DNA from 4 places in the Streptomyces sp. NPDC047085 genome. Region 1 is predicted to be linked to each of the others. Evidence: riboswitches for the same ligand, from Rfam matches in the RefSeq annotation. Region 1 holds a riboswitch; each other region holds the start of a gene.

Region 1 (3,787 bases):
CTGCTCGGTGGCGTCGTAGCCGACCAGCTCCGGGCCGATCTGCTCGATGACGGCGAGAACGGCCTTCTCGACGCCCTTGCCCTGGTAGCGGTTGGGGTCACCGTCGCGCAGCTCGATGGCCTCGAAGGCGCCGGTGGAGGCGCCGGACGGGACGGCGGCACGACCCGTGCTGCCGTCGTCGAGGCCGACCTCGACCTCGACCGTGGGGTTGCCTCGGGAGTCCAGGATTTCCCGGGCTACGACGACGTCGATGGACGGCACGAGCATCTCCTTCTTGGATGTGACGCTGGAAGTGCGGGGCTTTGTGCCTTACGGCTGTGCCTTGCGACTAGAGCCTAACCGTCCCAGGGGCGTCGGCCACCGACCGACCGTCCCGTGGACAGGGAGAGACAGGGCGAGACAGGGAGACGGTACCCATTGTTCCCGCCCGGAACAAAGGGGGACCGGGAAAGGCGCAGAAAAAAGCCCCGCCCCGGTGCGTACGGGGGAACACGCACCAGGGCGGGGGGCCCGTGGGGACGGGGGGTGACCCTCACGGGGGCTCTATCGGGGGAAGTCGCCGTGAGGACGCTGTGGCCGGGCCGGCCGGCCGCGCCTTACTTCAGGTGCAGCTGCTGGCCGGGGTAGATCAGGTCGGCGTCCTCGACGATGTCCTTGTTCAGCTCGAAGAGGGTCTTCCAGCCGCCCTTGACGTTGTGCTTCTCGGCGATGGTGCCGAGGGTGTCGCCCTTGACGACCTTGTACTCGCCGTCACCCTTCTTGACCTTCTTGCCGGTCGGGGTGGTGACGGTCTTGCTCGGGGCCGGGCGGGTCGCCGAGCGGGAGGCGGCCTGCTGGTCGGTGGAGCGGGTGGTGGTGCTGCTCGAAGAGGTGGTCTTCGAGGAGGGGGCGGCGGTGCCGCTGTACGGGGTGCTCGACAGGCCCGTGCCGCAGACCGGCCAGGCGCCCTTGCCCTGGGCGGCGAGGACCTTCTCGGCCACGGTGATCTGCTGCTGCTTGGTGGCCAGGTCGGCGCGGGAGGCGTAGGCCGTGCCGCCGTAGGCGGCCCAGGTGGAGGCGGAGAACTGCAGACCGCCGTAGTAGCCGTTGCCGGTGTTGATGGACCAGTTGCCGCCGGACTCGCACTGGGCGACCTTGTCCCACTCGGAGGCGGTGGCGGCGGAGGCGTTGCCGGCCGCCATCAGCGGGGCGGCGACGACGGCGCCGGTGACACCGACGAGCGCGATGGCGCGGGTGGCCTTGAACGGACGACGGTGCTTGCCCTTGCCGGAAAACAGCATGGATCGATCCCCTCACCGACGCCTGCGAGGTGAGCTGTCGGGTTCGGGCCGGTTGAGTTGCCCGGCCACTCCTCCCTCGTGGGAGGCGTGGCTTCACCCCAAGCCGGTCGCGGCATCAACTGCCGGATCCGGCGCTTACCTTGGGTCCCCCGCTCCTGCCTACGGCGCGTGACGCGTCGACTGTTCCCGGGCAACCGCTGGCAGGATTCGGCGTTGCGAGTGCCGGGGCTCGTGGTGACGAGCGGTCCCGACCGTAGACATGCGCTCGGCGGAATTTCAAAGACGATCAGGGCTTCTGAGACTCATCCCACACTTTCACCAAACCGGACATTAGCCCTGAAAGCGGGGCGTCAACTCCCGCTACTCCGCGCCCGCTTCGGAACCGACGTCCAGGGTCTGACCGGGGGCGATGTGGTCCGGGTCGGCGCCAATGGCCTTCTTGTTCTGGCTGTAGAGCGCGTGCCATCCGCCGTCGACGTCAAGGGAGTCGGCGATGGAGGCGAGGGAGTCGCCTTCACGGACCGTGTAGGTACCCGCGTCACGGGAGGCGTGACGGCCCGAGGAACGGGTGTCCTGACCGCTTGTCAGGCTTTCGTCCGCACTGCCGCCCCGGTGACGTCCGCCACTGCTGAGCGCACCGGTGTCGACCAGGCTCCAAGAGCCGCCGGTCTGCCACGAATTGTCCGAGTCGTCGACCGCGGGGTCCGGGGCGGCCGAAACGCCACTCCCCTGCGTGGGCTCGGAGTCGGGCAAGGCGGACTTGTCGGACTTGGGAGCATTCGCACCCTCGTCGGAGCCGGCGGAGTCGGCGGAACCGGAGCCCTCGCTCGCGCTCGGGGACGGCGTGACGGTCGCGTCCGAGGAGGAGCCGGACGACGGTGACGAGGGCGACGAAGCCGAGGAATCCGGCAGATTGGACGAGTCGGACTTACCGGTGGAACCGGAGGAGGAGTGCCCGGAGTCCGCCTTGCCCGATTCGCCGGAGCCGGCGCCGACACCCGTGTCCACGTCCACCGAACCGGAGTTGGAGGTCAGTCCGGAGAGCAGGGCGCAGGTGGCCCAGGGGGTGGTGCCCTGGTCGGCGAGGATCTTCTCGGCGACCGCGATCTGCTGCGAACGGCTCGCCTGGTCGGCGCTCGCGGCGTACTGGGTGCCGCCGTACGTGGCCCAGTCCGCCTGCGATATCTGCAGGCCGCCGTAGTACCCGTTGCCGGTGTCGGCGCTCCAGGAGCCGCCGCTCTCGCACTCGGCCACCTTGTCCCACGTGGTGCCGTCGGCCGCGTTGGCGCTCGCGGCGCCCAGGAGAGGGAGGGCGATGGCGGAGCCGGTCACTCCGGCCGCGACGATGAGTGCCGGAGCCTGACGGGGGCGACGGTGACGACCGTTCCCGGAGAGCATGCGGAGGCCTTTCGTGCGACAGCAGGACCGGCGCGGCGGGTGATGCTCAGGGCCACGCTGATGGGTGAACGTAGCGGCACACGATCACTTGTCACAAGTTCATGCCGCACAGATCACGTGAAGATCACATAGTTGAACGTCGCTCACGTCGTGTCCGCTTGTCCGCGTCCGTCCCCCGTGCCCGGTTCGCGTGCCGGCTCAGGAGACCGGCTGAACTCCACCGGGAGCGTGCGCAGACCGCGCATGATGAGCCCGCCGCGCCAGCGCAGTTCGGCCGGATCCACCGCGAGCCGCAGGTCGGGCAGGCGGGTGAGCAGGGTGGCCAGCGCGGTCTGGCCCTCCAGCCGGGCGAGCGGGGCGCCGAGGCAGTAGTGGATGCCGTGCCCGTACCCGAGGTGCTGGTTGTCCCGGCGGGCGAGGTCCAGCACGTCCGGGTCGGCGAACCGCTCCGGGTCCCGGTCCGCGGCGGCCAGCACGACGAGCACCGGGTCCCCGGGGGCGATGTCCTGCCCCCCGATGGAGAGCGGCCGGGTGGCGAACCGCCAGGTGGCCAGCTCCACCGGGCCGTCGTAGCGCAGGAGTTCCTCCACACCGGTCGCCAGGAGGTCCCGCTCCCCGGCGGCGAGGGACCGCTGGAGGCGGTGGCGCTGCTCGGGGTGGGTGAGGAGGGCGTAGGTGCCGTTGCCGATGAGGTTGACGGTCGTCTCGAAGCCGGCGAACAGGAGGATGAAGGCCATGGCGGCGGCCTCGTTCTCGGTGAGGTGCTCGCCATGGTCGGAGGCCCGGATGAGGCCCGAGATCAGGTCCTCGCCCGGGGTGGGCTCGGCGGGCAGTGCCTCCCTCTTCTTGTGGATGAGTTCGGCGAGGTAGCCGCGCATCTTCTTGACCGACCGCGCGACCCCGCCCCGGGGCCCGCCGCCGTGCCGGATCATCATGCCCGCCCAGTCCCGGAAGTCGTCCTGGTCCTCGCGCGGGACGCCGAGCAGGTCGCAGATGGCGTAGATGGGGAGCGGGAAGGCGAACTCGTGGATGAGGTCGGCGGAGCCCCTCGCCGCGAACCGGTCGATGAGGTGATCGGTCAGCTCCTGCACCCGGGGCGCGAACTCGGC
Region 2 (3,787 bases), on a different contig from region 1:
GCTTCCATGCCTCCGCGCTTCCATGCCTCCGCGCTTTCCGGCTTCCGGCTTCCGGCTTCCGGCTTCCAGGAAAATCGCGGGCACGTCGGAAATGCGGGCAGCAGAAATACGCCCCACCGAATTGCTCTTCTTTGTATACGGCGCCGGTGTTAATGCCGCGGGCTCGACATGTTTACGGCATGTTGCGAAGTCCTCACGCGCTCCGCGCGATCCGCGCCGCCGGAAAAACGCAGCCGGTGCACGGCCGTCGCGCGCTCGGTGTGCAATGCCGTGATCGCCCGCGCGCGCTCGCCGTCGCCGCGCGCCACCGCGTCCACGATCGCTCCGTGCTCCGCCCAGGACTCCACCGGGCTCGGCGGCGCGTCCACCGCGTACATCCAGGCGATCTTGTGCCGCAGCTGGGTGAGCGTCGAGGACAGCGACTGGCTGCCGGAGGCCTGGGCGAGCGTCTCGTGGAACCAGCCGCCGAGCGAGCGCAGATCCTCGCTGTTGCCCCGCCTGGCCCGCTCCTGGCCCAGCCGGACCAGGCCGCGCAGCACCTTCAGATGGGCCTCCGTGCGCCGCTGGGCGGCCCGGAAGGCGCCGAGCGGCTCCAGCAGCATCCGCATCTCCAGCAGGTCGGCCGCCTCCAGCTCGGTCGGCTCGGCCACGCACGCGCCCGCGTGCCGCCGGGTCACCACGAACCCCTCGGCCTCCAGGGTGCGCAGGGCCTCGCGGACGGGAACGCGCGAGACGCCGTAGCGGCGGGCCAGGACTTCCTCGGTGAGGCGGCCGCCGCGCTCGTAGACACCCGCGACGATGTCGTCCCGGATCGCCGTGCACACCGAGTGCGCCGGAATACGCATGCCCGACCTCCGTCTTAATCCCCGTGAAACGTCGACGATGGACGTGTGTTCCGTGACTCTATTGCAATGAGCCGGAATTTCCGACGGCGGGCCGGAATCCATGGATATTTTTTGGACAACGGGTACGGCGGGCTCACAGAAAAACGGCGAAAGCCCCGGCGCGTGAGCCGGGGCTTTCGGATGCTTCGGATGCTTCGGATGCTTCGGATGCTTCGGATGCCGTGCGCGCGGGCGTCAGACGTTCACGCCGTGCTTGCGGAGGTAGGCGACGGGGTCGACGTCCGAGCCGTACTCGGGGGTCGTACGCGCTTCGAAGTGCAGGTGCGGGCCGGTGACGTTGCCGGTCGCGCCGGACAGGCCGATCTGCTGGCCCGGGGTGACCTGCTGGCCCACGGTGACGCCGATGGACGACAGGTGGCCGTACTGGGTGTACATGCCGTCGGCCATCCGGATCACGATCTGGTTGCCGTACGCCCCGCCCCAGCCGGTGGACACGACGGTGCCGGAGCCGGCCGCGTGGACGGGCGTCCCACTGGCCGCGTGGAAGTCGATGCCGGTGTGGGAACCGGAGGACCACAGGGAGCTGCTCGCCATGTAGCCGGTGGAGACGTACGAGTGCGCGATCGGGGCGACGAAGGCGTTCAGGCGCTCGCGCTCCGCCGCACGGGCGGCGCGGGCCTTTGCCTCACGCTCCTCCTTCACGCGCTCGGCGGCGGCCTTGGCCGCGGCCTCCTCGGCCTCCTTGCGCTCGGCGGTGGCCTTCTGGGCGGCCGCCTGCGCGTCGATCTCCTCGGCCAGCGTGTCGCTGACGGTGATGACGGGAGTGAGACCGGTCTGCTCGACGGAGTTCTCCGCGGCGACCGCAGGCGATGCCGCGAGGGTGCCGACGACGCCTGAGGTGGTGAGGGCCGCGATGCCGGCCGCCTGAGCGGTGGTGCGCTTGACCCGGCCGGGCTTGCGGTGCTTCCCGGTGGCGCACATGAACGCCATGAAGTGGCTGGTCCTTTCCTTCCCTCTCGCCTACCGGGTTAGCTGACGGGTTCGGAGCAGGAAGGTCTCCTACGGACCCCCTCGCTCGCGCGCGGGCGTCCGATTCACCCCAGGGACTGCGGTTGGGTCCCCGGCTCCCCTGGCTCGCGCCGTACGGGGACTCGGCGATGACTGTCCGGTGCCGCGGGCGCGGCGCACTGCCTGACGGACAGCCCGAAAGACGCTACGGGCGGCGGCTCGCGATCCCCAAACGGATCCGGGCTTTTGTAGCGCATCCCACAGGGCAGACAGGCAACCTCCGCCTCAATCCGGACATCTGGGGACCGGGGCTTCGGCATGGCCGGGAACGGCAAGGGCCCTGACGACCCGTCGGTCGCCAGGGCCCCACGCGCGCGTACGGCTGCCGCCTCGCGCTTCGGTCCCTAATCGGCAGTCCCTGATCGGAAGTCCCTGACCGGCAGTTCCTAATCGGCTGCCACGACGGTGACTTCACCGATGCCGAGCGCCTCGACCGGCGCCTTGATCTGGGCGGCGTCACCGACGAGGACGGTCACCATGCGGTCCACCGGGAAGGCGTTGACGACCGCCGCGGTGGCCTCCACGGTGCCGGTGGCGGCGAGCCGCTGGTACAGATGCGCCTGGAAGTCGTCGGGCAGGTGCTGCTCGACCTGGTCGGCCAGCGTGCTCGCGACGGCCGCCGCGGTCTCGTACTTCAGCGGCGCCACCCCGACGAGGTTCTGCACGGCGACGTCCCGCTCGGCGTCGGTCAGGCCCTCCGCGGCGAGTGTGCGCAGCACCGTCCACAGGTCCTGGAGCGCGGGGCCGGTGTTCGGGGTGTCCACGGAGCCGCTGATGGCGAGCATCGCGGCGCCGGTGCCGTCCGGTGCGGAGCGCAGGACCTGCCCGAAGGCGCGCACGCCGTAGGTGTAGCCCTTCTCCTCGCGCAGGACGCGGTCCAGGCGGGAGGTGAGGGTGCCGCCGAGGCAGTAGGTGCCGAGCACCTGGGCGGGCCACACCTGGTCGTGCCGGTCGGGTCCGATCCGGCCGATGAGCAGCTGCGTCTGGACGGCGCCGGGCCGGTCGACGATGACGACGCGGCCGGTGTCGTCGGCGGACACGGGAGGCACCGGACGCGGCTGCCCGGGGGTGCCGGTCCAGGCGCCCAGGGTGTCGCCGAGCAGCGCGTCCAGGTCGGTGCCGGTGAGGTCGCCGACGACGACCACGGTGGCCGTGGCGGGGCGCACATGGCGGTCGTAGAAGGCGCGTACGGCGGCCGCGTCGATCTTCTCGACCGTGTCCTCGGTGCCCTGACGCGGGCGGGACATGCGCGAGGTGGCCGGGAACAGCTCCTTGGAGAGTTCCTTCGCGGCCCGGCGGCCGGGGTTGGCCAGCTCGTGCGGGATCTCGTCCAGGCGGTTGCGGACCAGCCGCTCGACCTCGCTCTCGGCGAAGGCGGGCGCGCGCAGGGCGTCGGAGAGCAGGCCGAGACCCTTGGCCAGCCGGGAGGCCGGGACCTCCAGACTGAGCCGGACGCCGGGGTGGTCGGCGTGCGCGTCGAGCGTGGCGCCGGCCCGCTCCAGCTCGGCGGCGAACTCCTCGGCGGAGTGCTTGTCGGTGCCCTCGGAGAAGGCCCGCGCCATGATCGTGGCGACGCCGTCCAGGCCGCCCGGCTCGGCGTCCAGGGGCGCGCCCAGCAGCACCTCGACGGCGACGACCTGCTGGCCGGGGCGGTGGCAGCGCAGGACGGTCAGGCCGTTGTCCAGCGCGCCGCGCTCGGGGGCGGGGAAGGCCCAGGGCTTGGCCTCGCCGGGCTGCGGCTGGGGGTGGAAGTCCATCGTGGCGAGCTCGGTCACCGGTCCGTCTCCTCGTTGTCGTTCTGGTCGGCCGGGGCGACGCCCGCTTCCACGGTGGCTTCCGACTCCGGGTCCTCGCCGCGCCCCGCCTCCTCGGTG
Region 3 (3,787 bases), on a different contig from region 1:
CCGCCGCCGTCCAGCAGGACAACGGGCGCGGCATGGTCATCATCCGCTGGCTCACCGCCGAGTGCGGCGGCAAGCTCCGCATCCGCCCCACCCGCGAGGGCGGCAAGACGGTCTCCATCGAACTCCCCTGGAGCATCCCGACCGCGCCGCTCACGGCGGCGGGGCAGCAGGAGCCGTAGCCCGTCGCACGGCTGCCGGCCTCATGTGGCCCTTCCCGCCCGGCCGAACGCCCCCCGCAGCAGGGCCCGGAACGCGTCGGCGGCCGGGGCGACCTCGTCGGCGCGATAGGCCACCGAAATCGTGCGGCTCAGCCGGCCCGCCTCCAGGGGGCGCATGCCGACGGGAGTGACCGCGGTCCGCGCCACCATCTCCGGTACGACCGCCACACCCAGCCCGGCACTGACGAGCGCGCACACGACGGCGTAGCCGGGCGTCGGCACCAGCAGCGCCGGGGTCGCCCCCGCCTCGGCGAGCAGGGCCTCCACCGCCCGCCGCGCCGCATGATGCGGAGCCATGCTGATGAGCGGCTGCCCGGCCAACCGGTCCAGCGGCAGCCGGGAGGAAGCACTGCTCAGCGCGTGGCCCGGCGCGGTCACCAGGACCAACTCCTCCACCAGTACCGGCTCCAGGCCGACCGAGGACGGCACCGGGGCCGTCTCGCCCGGGTGGTAGGCGTGGGTCAGCGCCAGGTCCACCTCGCCGGCCGCCACCGCGGTGACCCCGGCCGGCGGATCGTAGTCGGCGACCGACAGCCGCACGTCCGGGTGCGCCCGGCGGAACGCGCTCAGCGCGGGCGGCAGCAGATGGACCCCCGCCGTCGGAAACGTACCGAGCCGCAGTGCCCCGCCGGACAGCCCGGTCAGGAGCGCCAGCTCGTGCCGGGCCATCTCCAGCTCGTCCAGCACCCGGCGTGCGCGCGCCACCAGTACCTCGCCCGCCTCGGTGAGCCGGGCCCCGCGATGGTGCCGGACCAGCAGGGCCGTGCCCGCCTCCCGCTCCAGTTTGGCCAGCTGCTGGGAGAGAGCCGGCGGCGTGTAGCCGAGCCGGTCGGCGGCCCGGGTGATGGATCCGGCCTCGGCGACAGCGACCAGCGCGGCCAGCCGGTTCGGGTCGTACATGAATCTCAGGCTAAAGCAATGCTTAAGGCTCACCCAGCGGAATCGAAATACCTGCTGAAGGCCCCGCCGGGGCACGCTGGCCGCATGGACGGACAGCTCATCGCCTTCACCGGGATCGCCGCCGGACTCGTCGCCATGCCGGGCGCCGACTTCGCGGTGGTCGTACGCAACGCACTGGTCTCACGCCGCGCCGGCGCGGTCTGCGGGCTCGGCATCGCGGGCGGCCTGCTGGTGCACACCACCCTGGCGGTGATCGGGGTCGCCGCCGTCCTGGTCGCCGTGCCCGCGCTGTTCCACGCGCTGCAACTGCTGGGCGGCGCGTATGTGCTGCAGCTCGGCGTGCGCACCCTGTGGGCGCTGCACCGGCCCGCCGCCGTGTCCGAGGAGGTCCCGGGCGGAGCGGCGCACCCGCTGCGGCAGGGCTTCGTCACCAACGTCCTCAACCCGAAGGCCGCGCTGACCTTCCTCAGCCTGCTGCCCCAGTTCGTGCCCTCGGGCAGCCCCGCCCTGCCCAGGACGCTGCTGCTCGCGCTGATCATCTGCACGCTGGCCCTGGTGTGGTTCCAGGCGGTGGCCCTGCTGGTGGACCGGCTCGGCCGGTGGCTGCGCCGTCCCCGGGCCGCCCGCACGCTGCAGGCGGGCACCGGGGCGGCGCTCACGGTCCTCGGGGCGGCCCTGCTGCTGGAGCCGCTCCTGCCCTGAGCCGGCGTCAGCTGACCCGGCCGTACCAGACGCTCCTGGTCCAGATCTTCTCGAGCTTCACCACGTCACCGGTCTTCGGGGCGTGCCAGATCTTCCCGTGGCCGGCGTAGATGCCGACGTGGTAGACGCTGGAGCCCGAGTGGAAGAAGACCAGGTCACCGGCCTTGCGGTGGCCGGCCGAGATGTGGTGCGTCTTGTTGTACTGCTGGGCCGCCGTGCGCGGCAGGGTCTTGCCCGCCTTCTTGTACGAGTACAGCGTCAGCCCCGAGCAGTCGAACCGGCGCGGCCCGGTGGCCCCGTAGCGGTACGGGGAGCCCTTCTTGGAGGCCGCGACCTGGAGTGCTTTCGTCGCCATGGTCGCGGCCGAGGCGTCGGTGGCGAGGCCGGGGACCGCGATGGAGCCGCCGACGGCGGCCAGGGTGAGAGCCGAGGCCGTGCCGGCCCGGGCCATCAGCGACGGGACACGATTGAGCGCAGTCATGCGCAACCCTTCGTCAGCCGCCTGTGAAGGATGACCTGTCGGATTCGGGCTGGCGAAGTTGCCCGGCCGCGTTGCCGCGGCTTCACCCCAAGGACCGCTCGATGCGGCCGCTCGTCTGTGCGACGAACGTCCGTTCCGGCGACCCGTCTTGCCTGGGTCCTCCACTCCTGCCGATCCACTCTGTCGACCGGTCATCCGGGCGGCGGCAGGACTCGGCGTCCGCCCGGACCGCCCCGCCGCGGTGGCGGGGGCTTGTCGTCAGTCAGGGATCTTGACTCACAACTGTCCGAAAATCCCAATGGAATCGGGGATTTGTGGCGTTACTCACCACTCACCCGTTCGGGTGGACGGTGGTGTGTTCGAGGCGTCGTCAGGTCCCTTGCGTAGGCCCGGACCTGGGGCGGAGCATCCGAATCGCGAACAGCAGGACCGCGCGATGCGCAACTCGGGAGGCCCGGAACAGGATCCGGAGATACACCGGTCGGCGGTCCGTCGTTCGGGCCGTTTCAACACCGGTCCGGCGGGGCCCTCGACACGAGGGCCCCGCCGGACCGGACGCGCGTCCGCGTCAGCCGACGCAGTCGGGCGGGAGCGCGACGCGCGCGGCCCGGCGCTCACCGTCCAGCACCCGCAACGCCCGTGCCAGCGTGTCCCCGTGCAGCTCCGTCTCGCCCCGCTGGTGCATCAGCGTGAGCGCGTCGCGCAGTTCGGCCGCCTTGCGCACCAGGGCCTGCGCCGCGCGCAGCCCTCGGTAGGTGTCACCGTCCCGGGCGGGGTTGATCCGGCCCAGCAGGTCGACCGCCTCCAGGTAACGGTCGATCAACTCGCCCTCCGCACGCGTCAGCGCGGGCAGCGGCGGGAGTTCCTCCGGCAGCATGGACCGCTCACCTCGCCCCCGGCGCGCCGGGCGCGTCCTTGCGGCTCGCCACGACGCCGTCCACCAGCCCGTACGCCATCGCTCCCGGGGCGTCCAGGACCAGTTCGCGCTCCAGGTCCCGCCGGACCTGCCCGGCGGTGCGCCCGGTGTGCCGGACCAGCATCTCCTCCATCAGCGAGCGCGCCCGGGCCAACTCCTCGGCCTGGATGAGCAGGTCGCTCGGCTGTCCCTGGGCCGGCTCGGGCAACGCGGGCTGTTCGAGCACCACGCGGGCGCCGGGCAGGATGAACCGCTTGCCGGGCGCCCCGGCGGCGAGCAGCACCGCGGCGGTCGAGGCGGTCTGGCCCAGGCCGTAGGTCCCCACGTCGCAACTGACGTACCGCATCGTGTCGTAGACCGCGGTCATCGCGTGGAACGAGCCGCCGGGGCAGTTGAGGTACAGCGTGATGTCCCGGTCCGGGGCCGCGTGTTCGAGCTGCATCAACTGTGTGATCACGTCCGTGGCCGCCGTGTCGTCGAGGGGCGTTCCGAGAAAGACGATCCGGCTCTCGAACAGCTTCGAATACGGATCGAGTGTGCGGTGGCCCGTGTGCGTGCGCTCGGTGAACT
Region 4 (3,787 bases), on a different contig from region 1:
TGGGGGTCAGCGAGTCCTCGGCGTCCGGGCGGAAGATCTGGCCGACGTTGCGGGCGTGGTTCTCGGAGGCGTAGAAGTCGACGTAGTCGGCCACCTGGAAGGGCAGGTGGAGGGTCACCGACGACAAGGGGTGGAACAGCGGCTCGATCGCCGACCGGTGGGAGGGCACCGTCACCCACGCCGTCAGCGCGCGCCGCACGTCCGACCAGGCGGTGCGCCCGGCCGCCAGCAGCGGGTCGAGCGAGGGCTGCGCGAGCAGGGAGACGTACGGGGAGCCGAGCGCGGCGGCCGCGGTGCCCGCGTCGAGGACGTGGTCACCGAGCCGGACGCCGACCCTCCGCTCCGTGCTGCCGGCGGGCGAGAACACGCCATAGGGAAGGTTGTGCGGACCGAAGGGGTCGCCCTCGGGGACGTCGAAGGGGGGCATGCGGTTACTGCCTCACTCTCATCCGGGCCATGCATGGCGCTGTGTTCCATGTGGTCGCGCCACACGTTACGGCTGAGGTGCACGTCTTGGGCAGTGCCCCAGGGGTTGCCCGCGTGGTGTCTAAAGAGTTCGCAGCAGCTCTCGCGTTGCGCGTCCCGCTCACCCTCGGCGTCCGCGTCCGCACCGCCCCCCCCCAGGCCACAGTGCCTCCAGAACAACGTAACGCCCACCACTGACAGCGGAGGGGGCACTTGGGGCCGGGCGGTGCACAAGTCCGGGAAGCGCACGGTGAGTCGAGGGGACGCGATGTCCGTATTCTCTGATCATGGCCGCACCCCCCGCGTACGCACTGATCGCCACCGACCTGGACGGGACGCTGCTGCGCGGCGACGACACCGTCTCCGACCGGTCGCTCGCCGCCCTCGCGCGGGCGACGCGCGCCGGTGCGCGGCACCTGGTGGTGACGGGGCGCCCGGCCCCGCGGGTACGGCCGCTGCTGGACGCCCTCGGCCGCACGGGGCTCGCGGTGTGCGGGCAGGGCGCGCAGGTCTACGACGCCGGGGCCGACCGGCTGCTGTGGTCGGTCCGGCTGGACCGGGAGCTGGCCGAGGTCGCGCTCGGCAAGATCGAGGCCGAGGTGGGGCAGGTCTACGCGGCCGTCGACCAGGACGGGGTGGACGGGCTCACGCTGATCGAGCCCGGGTATCTGATGCCGCACCCGACCCTGCCCGCCGTGCGGGTCGGCCGCCGCGACGACCTGTGGTGCGAGCCCATCAGCAAGGTGCTGCTGCGCCACCACTCACTGTCCGACGACGAGTTGGCGGCGACCGCGCGCGCGGTGGTGGGTTCGCTCGCGACGGTCACGATGTCGGGGCCGGGAACCGTGGAGCTCCAGCCGTGCGGTGTCACCAAGGCGACGGGGCTGGCGCTGGCCGCCGAGTACCTGGGGATCGAGGCCGAGCGGGCCCTCGCCTTCGGCGACATGCCCAACGACATCCCCATGTTCGACTGGGCGGGACGCGGTGTCGCCATGGCCAACGCGCACCCCGAACTCAAGGCCGTCGCCGACGAGGTCACGAAGTCGAACGAGGACGACGGCATCGCCGTCGTCCTCGAAAGACTGTTCCCGGCCGGCTGACCGGATCTCAGCAGGGCCTGCCGCGCGTGTGGACCGGTGGATCAGTAGGCGCCGAAGACGTTGTCGATCGACCCGTAGCGGGCGGCCGCGTAGTTGCAGGCGGCCGTGATGTTCGCGACCGGGTCGTAGATGTCGAAGGACGTGCCGGCCACGTGGTACGTGTTGAACGTGGGGTCGATGACCTGGAGCAGGCCCTTGGACGGGATGCCCTTGGCGGCGTTGGAGTCCCAGAGGTTGATGGCCCGCGGGTTGCCCGACGACTCGCGGATGATGTTGCGGTGGATGCCGTTGTAGGTGCCCGGGATCTTCTTCTCGGCCATGATCGCGAGCGACTCGCGGATCCAGCCGTCGAGGTTGTTCGGGTACCCGGCCAGGGTGGTGCCGGTCGTGGTGGTGGAACCGGCGGCGGAGGCGCTGGTGGCCCCGATGAGCGGCAGGGCGAGCACGGCGGCGCCGGTGCCGACGACGGTGAGCGTGCGGAAGAGGCGGGACGAGCGGGCGCGGCGGGGCTGAGCGGCAGCAGGCATGGCTTTTTCCTCTCCGTCGCCTGCGAGGTGAGCTGTCGGGTTCGGGCGGGGAGGTGCCCGGCCGCGCCACCAGGCCCGTTGGGCTCTGGAGGAGGCGCGACTTCACCCCGAGCCGTTCCGGTGCGACACGTGTCGACCGGTCTGGCGGCTTACCTGGGTCCCCCGCTCCTGCCGTACGAAATGAGTTCGTCGATGGGTGGTGTCAGACGCGGCAGGATTCGGCGTTCGTCTGACGGCCCGGAACGTATGCGACAGCACATGTCCGGAACAAGTACCGGATTCACAAGAAGGCCTAGTTGACCTTGATCTATGCCGATTTGGGTACTTGATCCTTTGCGGTTGCCAATCCTCAACTGCCCGACAGGCAAGGCGAGAAGGGTGGCCGGGCCGGTGTGGCCGCCAGGGAGGGTGAGTGACCCAATTCACGTAACGGCAAATTACGCAAAATCAGACATGGGGGATTAGTTGGATTCGCTCTTAATGGGGCCATTGGTGGGTTTAAGTCCCCTCGGGCCCGGAACCTCTGAGGCGGCGCCCTTCGTTGAAGAGGGGTGAGGTGGCTCCGGGGTTGCCTCCGGGGCCGCCTCTGGGGGTGCGCTCGACCTCACGTTCGGGACTGCCTGCGGGTTGTCGAACGCGCATCCGGTCGGCGTGTATTCCGGCGACAGGGGGCGCGCCTTCCCGTTAAGTAAGGAAATGTCCGTTCTTATCGGATGGTGGAGAACATCACGTCCGTGATGCCGATACCGCCCGGGCTGGACCGGTGGGTGCTATCGGTGATCGAAAGGGGACCGGATACGCTGAGTCGAGTGATGGCAACGACCTATCGACAAACCGTGTAATCGCCAGCAGGCACCAGCAGACAGGAGACCCTCGTGACCGTCGTCGGGCCGTTCGGGCTGAGCGTGCGGGACCAGGCTCTGGAAGCCGATGTCCAGGCCGGATTGGCGGCTGTCGAGGAAGGCTTGCTCGCGGCCACCAAGAGCGAGGTCCCGTTCATCACGGAGGCCGCGCAGCACCTGGTTCGAGCCGGCGGGAAGCGGTTCCGGCCGCTGCTCGTGATGCTCGCGGCCCAGTTCGGCGACCCCTACGCGCCGCGCGTCGTGCCGTCGGCCGTGGTCGTGGAGCTGACCCACCTGGCCACGCTGTATCACGACGACGTCATGGACGAGGCGGCCGTGCGGCGCGGTGTGGACAGCGCCAACACCCGCTGGGGCAACTCCGTCGCGGTCCTCACCGGCGATTTCCTCTTCGCCCGCGCCTCCCAGATACTCGCCGACCTCGGCCCCGAGGCCGTCCGGGTGCAGGCCCTCGCGTTCGAGCGGCTGGTCACCGGGCAGATCCTGGAGACCGCCGGTCCCCAGGACGGCCGTGACCCCGTCGAGCACTACCTGGACGTGCTGGGCGGCAAGACGGGCTCCCTGGTGGCCGTGTCCTGCCGGTTCGGCGCGATGATGTCCGGCGCCGACGAGACGGTCATCGACGTGCTCACCCAGTACGGCGAGCGGCTCGGGGTTGCCTTCCAGCTCGCGGACGACGTCCTGGACATCGCCTCCGACTCGCACGAGTCCGGCAAGACCCCGGGCACCGACCTGCGCGAGGGCATCCCCACCCTGCCCGTGCTCCGGCTGCGCGAGCGGGCCGCCCGGCTGGGTCTGCCCGAGGACATCGAGCTGTGCGAGCTGCTGGACTCCG

The links. A riboswitch is a leader RNA that binds a small molecule or an ion and turns the genes downstream of it on or off. The one in region 1 is predicted to bind cyclic di-AMP.
Region 2: it holds a riboswitch for cyclic di-AMP, as region 1 does, so the genes downstream of both, ABZ865_RS36060 (M23 family metallopeptidase) here and ABZ865_RS20860 (transglycosylase family protein) in region 1, are expected to answer to the same signal.
Region 3: it holds a riboswitch for cyclic di-AMP, as region 1 does, so the genes downstream of both, ABZ865_RS37545 (C40 family peptidase) here and ABZ865_RS20860 (transglycosylase family protein) in region 1, are expected to answer to the same signal.
Region 4: it holds a riboswitch for cyclic di-AMP, as region 1 does, so the genes downstream of both, ABZ865_RS38315 (transglycosylase SLT domain-containing protein) here and ABZ865_RS20860 (transglycosylase family protein) in region 1, are expected to answer to the same signal.

What each region holds. Positions count from the first base shown of each region.
Region 1 covers NZ_JBEYUW010000005.1:475,556-479,342, reverse strand. Annotated here, with positions in the region: gene eno (phosphopyruvate hydratase) at 1-267, opposite strand, end outside; gene ABZ865_RS20860 (transglycosylase family protein) at 597-1,280, opposite strand; cyclic di-AMP (ydaO/yuaA leader) riboswitch at 1,285-1,457, opposite strand; gene ABZ865_RS20855 (transglycosylase family protein) at 1,641-2,678, opposite strand; gene ABZ865_RS20850 (cytochrome P450) at 2,822-3,787, opposite strand, start outside.
Region 2 covers NZ_JBEYUW010000015.1:90,025-93,811, forward strand. Annotated here, with positions in the region: gene ABZ865_RS36055 (GntR family transcriptional regulator) at 150-845, opposite strand; gene ABZ865_RS36060 (M23 family metallopeptidase) at 1,080-1,835, opposite strand; cyclic di-AMP (ydaO/yuaA leader) riboswitch at 1,848-2,012, opposite strand; gene ABZ865_RS36065 (pitrilysin family protein) at 2,300-3,688, opposite strand; gene ABZ865_RS36070 (pitrilysin family protein) at 3,685-3,787, opposite strand, start outside.
Region 3 covers NZ_JBEYUW010000017.1:16,854-20,640, reverse strand. Annotated here, with positions in the region: gene ABZ865_RS37560 (ATP-binding protein) at 1-179, shown strand, start outside; gene ABZ865_RS37555 (LysR family transcriptional regulator) at 201-1,118, opposite strand; gene ABZ865_RS37550 (LysE family translocator) at 1,203-1,820, shown strand; gene ABZ865_RS37545 (C40 family peptidase) at 1,828-2,301, opposite strand; cyclic di-AMP (ydaO/yuaA leader) riboswitch at 2,305-2,529, opposite strand; gene ABZ865_RS37540 (hypothetical protein) at 2,870-3,178, opposite strand; gene ABZ865_RS37535 (ATP-dependent Clp protease proteolytic subunit) at 3,186-3,787, opposite strand, start outside.
Region 4 covers NZ_JBEYUW010000018.1:9,844-13,630, reverse strand. Annotated here, with positions in the region: gene fahA (fumarylacetoacetase) at 1-427, opposite strand, end outside; gene ABZ865_RS38320 (HAD family hydrolase) at 753-1,565, shown strand; gene ABZ865_RS38315 (transglycosylase SLT domain-containing protein) at 1,607-2,092, opposite strand; cyclic di-AMP (ydaO/yuaA leader) riboswitch at 2,095-2,325, opposite strand; gene ABZ865_RS38310 (polyprenyl synthetase family protein) at 2,968-3,787, shown strand, end outside.